2 linked regions of the Halobaculum roseum genome follow. Each later gene encodes a partner of the first gene's protein in a complex. Links are inferred from orthologs where the notes say so. Each region holds a gene or a part of one and is shown on either strand. Other genes may lie near its edges.

Evidence for each region.
Region 2: the proteins of fen (region 1) and K6T36_RS08130 are in contact, whole or in part, in a crystal structure (PDB 1RXZ), measured with the Archaeoglobus fulgidus proteins. The link is inferred for Halobaculum roseum from one-to-one orthologs. Residues at the interface, in WP_010877775.1 of Archaeoglobus fulgidus: Lys326, Ser327, Thr328, Gln329, Ala330, Thr331, Leu332, Glu333, Arg334, Trp335, Phe336; in WP_010877842.1 of Archaeoglobus fulgidus: Asn43, Val44, Ala45, Met46, Pro120, Arg121, Pro123, Leu125, Gln151, Met192, Ser194, Asn218, Tyr219, Pro220, Ile237, Leu238, Ala239, Pro240, Arg241, Ile242, Glu243, Ser244.

Annotation. Positions count from the first base shown.
Region 1 is NZ_CP082286.1:435,738-438,884, forward strand. Bases 182-3,107 are described here. They hold fen (flap endonuclease-1), read left to right. Parts: upstream 182-1,118; coding sequence 1,119-2,096; downstream 2,097-3,107. Other genes in these bases: K6T36_RS02265 (class I SAM-dependent methyltransferase), read right to left, coding at 182-345; K6T36_RS02270 (GNAT family N-acetyltransferase), read left to right, coding at 412-1,029; K6T36_RS02285 (HpcH/HpaI aldolase family protein), read right to left, coding at 2,426-3,107. In the rest of the region: more of K6T36_RS02265, read right to left, coding at 1-181; more of K6T36_RS02285, read right to left, coding at 3,108-3,147. UniProt on the Methanocaldococcus jannaschii protein: Structure-specific nuclease with 5'-flap endonuclease and 5'-3' exonuclease activities involved in DNA replication and repair.
Region 2 is NZ_CP082286.1:1,606,687-1,609,901, reverse strand. The notes cover bases 104-3,097. They hold K6T36_RS08130 (DNA polymerase sliding clamp), read left to right. Parts: upstream 104-1,225; coding sequence 1,226-1,969; downstream 1,970-3,097. Other genes in these bases: K6T36_RS08120 (hypothetical protein), read right to left, coding at 2,651-3,049; K6T36_RS08125 (HAD family hydrolase), read left to right, coding at 2,007-2,627; K6T36_RS08135 (DNA adenine methylase), read left to right, coding at 242-1,111; K6T36_RS08140 (hypothetical protein), read left to right, coding at 104-141. Also shown: more of K6T36_RS08140, read left to right, coding at 1-103; K6T36_RS08115 (MFS transporter), read right to left, coding at 3,190-3,215.

The sequences.
Region 1 (3,147 bases):
CTCCGGCTCGGGAAAGTGATGGAGCGCGTCGGTGATCACGACCGCGTCGAGGCTCGCGTCGCGGACCGGCAGCGTCGCGGCGTCGGCGCGGACGCCCTGAAGACCGTCCTCGCGGGCGCGCCGGAGCATCCCCGCGGAGTAGTCGAACACGGTCGCGTCGATCCGCAGGTCCCGGAGCGTTCGGCTCGCGCGGCCGGTTCCGCCGCCCAGGTCCACGACGCGTTCGAGCGGGCGGTGCGCGAACGCCAGTCCCGCGCGCAGGTCCTCGGCGCGCGCCGGCGGCATGAACACGTCGTACAGGGGGGCGATCCGGTCGAAGAAGCCCACGTCGCCGTACCCGAACATGCCCGACCCGACGGGGCGCGAGAGATTAGGCGTGGCGCTGAAGTCGCGGCCGCGCGTAGCCGACGCGTGGAGTTCCGACTGCTCGGCTGGCCGGAAGACGGGGTCGTCCTCCGACTCGACCACCGCGAGTACGCCTACGCGGGGAAGTTCGTCATGTCGAGCACCGGGAAGGCCTTGGCCGTCGATGGCGAAGTCGCCGATACCGCCGACGGCGGCGAGACCGACGACGACGCCGTGTTCCGGCTCCCGGACGACCCGAAACGGGAGTACGTCGCGCCCGCGGGAGCGGTGGCGTTCAACGATGACCGAAGCGACGCCGACGCGCTGTGGCTCCGCTACGTGACCGTCCGCCGCGGGCGACGCGGAGAAGGGATCGGCCCGCAGCTGTGCGCTTTCGTCGTCGCCCGCGCCGCCGAGCGTGGCTACGAGCGCGTCCGCATCGCCGTCAACAACGCCTACAGCTACGAGGCGCTCCACAAGGTCGGGTTCGCGTGGACCGGCCGCGAGACGGGCATCGCGGAACTCGTGCTGGAACGTCCCGCCCGCGAACCCGCCGTCGTCGACTCGGATACCTACCGAGAGGGGTTGGCGACGATCGTCGCCCGCGACGACGTGGACGACGGCGAGCGGACGTTCGCCGAGCGCAAGCGAGAGCGCGGGCCGCCCGCGGTCGATGTCGCCTGAGCGATCGCCGACGGTTGCCGACGGTCGCGGACGGTCGTCGCCGGCGGCGACTCGGGAGCTTCAAACGCCACGGGCCCCACACGCCGACAATGGGAAACGCGGACCTGCGTGACATCGCGCACATCGAGGCGGTCGCCTTCGACGACCTTTCCGGGGTGGTCGCCGTGGACGCGCACAACTGGCTGTACCGCTACCTCACGACGACGGTGAAGTTCACCAGCGACCACCGCTACACGACCGACGCGGGCGAGGAGGTGGCGAACCTCATCGGCATCGTGCAGGGGCTGCCGAAGTTCGTGGAGAACGACCTCACGCCGGTGTTCGTCTTCGACGGCGGCGTCACGGACCTGAAGGACGACGAGGTGGCGAAGCGCCGCGAGGCCCGAGAGCAGGCCGAGGAGCGCAGGCAGGCGGCCGAGGAGCGCGGCGACTCCGTGGAGGCCGCCCGGCTGGAGGCGCGCACGCAGCGACTCACGGACACGATCCACGAGACCTCCCGGGAGCTGCTCCGCCTGCTCGACGTGCCGGTCGTCGAGGCGCCCGCCGAGGGCGAGGCGCAGTGTGCGTACATGAACCGCGTCGGCGACGCCGACTACACGGGAAGCGAGGACTACGACACGATGCTGTTCGGCGGGCCCCGGACGCTCCGCCAGCTCACCTCGAAGGGCGACCCGGAGCTGATGGACCTGGAGGCGACGCTCGCCGACCACGACATCACCCTCGAACAGCTCGTCGACGTGGCGATGCTGTGCGGGACGGACTTCAACGAGGGCGTCACGGGGATCGGCCCGAAGACGGCGCTGAAGGCGGTGAAGGAACACGGCGACCTGTTCGCGGTTCTGGAGGCACGCGACGCCGAGATCCCGAACGCCGACCGCATCCGGGAGTTCTTCCGCTCGCCGCCGGTGACCGACGACTACGACCTCGACGGGACGATCACGCCGGACGTGGACGCCGCCCGCGCGTACGTCGTCGACGAGTGGGAGGTCGACCCCGACGAGGTCGAGCGCGGCTTCGAGCGCATCGAGGAGGCGCTCACGCAGACCGGGCTCGACGACTGGACGTAGGCGGCCCGTATGACGGCCGCTGTTCGGGATCGATGCGGACCACGCTCCGACGCTTTCGGTCGGATCCGATGGGATTAACACTGCCCGCCGGATAGTCGAAGACGCGCTCGGTTGGTGTAGTCCGGCCAATCATGTTGGCCTTTCGAGCCGACGACCAGGGTTCAAATCCCTGACCGAGCACTACAGCGAGCGTCGAAGACGCGAGCGAAGCGCGCAGCGTCGGGATTTGAAGTAGACGGGACGCAGCGACCGAGCGGAGCGAGGTCGACCGTCCCGGCGTGGTTCAAATCCCTGACCGAGCACTTCTCGCGAACGGCTCCCGATCAGCCTTACCTCCCTTCACGCGGACCGTCGTAGGCGTCGAGCCAATCCCCCACCACCGACTGGACCGCCCCTGCGGTGCTCCCCAGATTGAGGATCCGGTAGCCGTCGTCGACCTTCTCGTTCACGTCGTCCATGCCGAAGCCGAGCCCGCCGACCGGAACGTCCGCCTCCAGCGCCGCGGTGCGGACGCGTTCGACGGCGTCCTGAACCTCCGGGTGGTCGAGTTCGCCCGGGTGGCCGAGGCCCACCGACAGGTCGAGCGGGCCGATGAACACGAACCCCAGATGGGGGACATCGAGGATCGATTCGACGTTCTCGACGGCCTCGACCGTCTCGACGGTGGTGCCGACGAGCGTCTCGCGGTCCTCCGCCTCGACGTAGTCCTCCTTGAGCCCCCAGCGACGCGCGCGCGGCGCGGCCAGGCCGCGGTCCCCCGGCTCGCCGTCGTAGCGAAACCGGGCCGACCTGACGGCCGCCTCCACCTCCGCGGCCGTCTCCACCCGCGGGAGAAACAGCGACCGGACGCCGAGATCCAGCGCCTTCCGCACGAGCGTCGGCTCCGTGTCCGGGAGGCGCACGAGCGGCTCGATCCCGGTTCGCTCGGCCGCCCGCAGGAGGCCTTCGACGGTCGCGCCGTCCCAGGGGTCGGGCCCGCCGTGCTCCATGTCGAGCCAGACGAAGTCCAGCCCGAGCTCCCCGTACAGTTCGACCATCGAGGGATCGTACG
Region 2 (3,215 bases), 1.2 Mb from region 1 along the record:
GCGCTCGGGATGGTCGTCGCCCGCCCCCTCGCGGGCGCCCACACCTGGCCGGAGTCGTTCGGCGGGTTGGTCCTCGGCGTCGCGGCGCTGGCGGCGTACGCGTCGGTCGCGGGCGTCGACGGCCCGGGACGGGCCGCGTAGCCGCGGAGACATCCCTGCGCCGGATGCACCACGCGTCCGGGTCGCCGACGCGACGCTTGCCAGCGTTTAAGAACGCCGCCGCGCGAGTGTCGCCAACAGGATGGTCGAGCCGATCCTCAAGTGGGCCGGCGGCAAACGCCAGCTGCTCCCCGAGATCACGGGCCGGTTCCCCGTCGAGTTCGAGCGGTATCACGAGCCGTTCGTCGGCGGCGGCGCCGTCTACTTCCACCTCGAACCGGAGGGCGGCTCGATCAACGACCTCAACGACCGGCTGGTGACGCTGTACGAGGTCATCCGCGACCGCGATCCCGAAGCCCTGATCGCGGAGAACAGGTCCCACGAGCACGACGAGGAGTACTACTACGACGCCCGCGACGAGTTCAACGAGCTCCACGAGCTCGACGACAAGACCGCGGACGAACGGCTCCGGGAGGCGTCGCTGTTCGTCTACCTGAACCGGACCTGCTTCAACGGGCTGTACCGCGAGAACAACAGCGGCGAGTTCAACGTCCCCGTCGGCCGCTACGCCAACCCCGACTGGGTGCAGGCCGACCGGATCCGCGCGCTCCACGACGTGTTGCGGGACACGGCGATCCACAACGGGGACTTCGAGTACGTCCGCGAGGAGGCGTCGGAGGGGGACCTCGTCTACTTCGACCCGCCGTACGAGCCGGTGTCGACGACCGCGGACTTCACCGACTACCACGCCGAGGGATTCGACAGAGAGGATCAGCGACGCCTGCGCGACCTCGCGGTCGACCTCGATGCGATGGGCGTCTCGGTCGTCCTCTCGAACTCGCCGCCGGTCGCGGAGCTGTACGAGGACGCCGAGGCGTTCACCGTCCACGTCGTGGAGGCGACGCGGGCGATCAACAGCGACGCCGACAACCGCGGCGAGGTCGCGGAGGTGCTGATCACGAACGTCCCCGAGGCCCGACAGCGACGGACGACGCTGTCGACGTTCGAGTGAGACGCGGGGGGACGCCGCGGCGTTCGTCCGGGGAGGCGTAACGGCGTCCGCCGGCCGAACGTGGGCGACCCGAACCGCGGGTATTTTTATGGGCACACCCGTACCCCGCGATATATGTTCAAGGCCATCGTGAGTGCGTCTACCCTCCGCGACGCGCTCGACTCGGTGAGCGTGCTGGTCGACGAGTGCAAGATCCGGCTCAACGAGGACGAACTCGCGATCCGCGCCGTCGACCCGGCCAACGTCGGCATGGTCGATCTCACGCTCGAGGCCGCCGCGTTCGAATCCTACGAGGCCGACGGAGGGGTCATCGGGGTCAACCTCAACCGCCTGGAGGACATCGCCGGGATGGCGAACTCCGGCGACCTCGTCCAGCTGGAACTCGACGAGGAGACCCGCAAGCTCCACATCCAGATCGACGGCCTGAGCTACACGCTCGCGCTCATCGACCCCGACTCGATCCGCCAGGAGCCGGACATCCCGGACCTGGACCTCCCGGCGGAGATCGTCGTCGAGGGCGCCCAGATCGCCCGCGGGATCACCGCCGCCGACATGGTGTCGGACCACATCCGCCTGCGCGTCGACGAGGGCGAGGAGGCGTTCTTCATCGAGGCGGAGGGCGACACCGACGACGTGGACCTCCGGCTCGACCGCGAGGACCTCATCGACCTGCAGGCCGGCCCGGCCGACTCGCTGTTCAGCCTCGATTACCTCAAGGACATGAACAAGGCCATCCCGAAGGACGCGGAGGTCCGCGTCGAACTCGGCGAGGAGTTCCCGGTGAAGCTGCACTACGAGTTCGGCGAGGGCATGGGACAGGTCACGTATATGCTCGCGCCGCGCATCCAGAGCGACTGACGCCCCGCGGAACGAACACCGCTCACCGAACGCTCCCGTGACCGTCGACACCGCCATCTGGTTCGACCTCGACGGCACGCTCCTGCGGTTTCCCGAGTACGGCAGGGTCGTGGCGCGCGCCTGCGGCGCCGTCGGCGTCGACGCCGTCGGCGACTTCCGTGAGGTCTACGACGACGCGTTCTTCGAGCACCTCGACGCGCTCGATCCCGAGCCGTACCGCCGCGCGGCCGCCGCCGGGCTCGCGGCGGTCGGCAGTGACGCGGACCCGGCCGCGTTCGTCGCGGCGCTGCGGGACGCCGAGTACGACACGATGCCGGCGCCCCCCGCCGTCCGGGAGACGCTCGCGGGGCTCTCGGGCGAGGAGGGCGTCGCCGTCGGCGTCTGCACGAACGGCGTGAGCGACTGGCAACGGGGGAAGCTCCGCGCGGCCGGCCTCGCGGAGTACGTCGACGCGACCGTCGTCAGCGACGAGGCGGGCGCGCACAAGCCCGACCCCGCGCCGTTCGAGCGCGCCGAGGCGGCGATCGACGCGACCCGCCGGGTGATGATCGGCGACGGCGAGGACGCGGACGTGGCGGGCGCCCGCGAGCACGGCTGGGAGGCGGTCCACGTCGAGGGTCCCGCGGACGTGCCGGAGGCCGTCGACTCTGTTCGATAGCCGACGCGGGAGTCACCCGAAACTCATCCTCGGTCGCGTTCCCGAGCGACCGGGTTCGATCCGGACGGCCCGGCCCGACCCGCGTCGCCCGTCCGATCGCCACACCCGCCGACGAGCGCGGCGCTCGCGAGACAGGCGGCCGCGGGCGCGAACGCGAAGCCGACGGTCGCCGCGGCGACGGCCGCGACCGCGCTCGCCGCCGCCGCCGCGCGCCACAACAGCCAGCCGCGGTCCGTCCACGCGGCGCCGGCCCCGACGACCGCGGCGGCGACCGCCCCGACCGCCAGTAGCGCCGCGAAGGGGTCGACCACCGCCCGCGCCGACGGGAACGCGAGGGCGGATCCGACCGCGACGGCCGCAGCGAGCGCGCTCAAGGATCGACTCACCGTCCGCTTCGGGGTGGAGGGACGCCCCGTGTGCATACCGGCCACTCGCGCCCCGCCGGCTAATACCCCCGGGGACGTTCCCGGCCGGCTGTGGTTCGAGTCGGGCCGGCCGTGGTGCGCGTCGGAGGGTTCGTGGAGCGCGTCGAGTCGACCGTGCCCGGTGTCCGGTCCGCTACTCACCACGCCCCCGTGGACTCGGTCG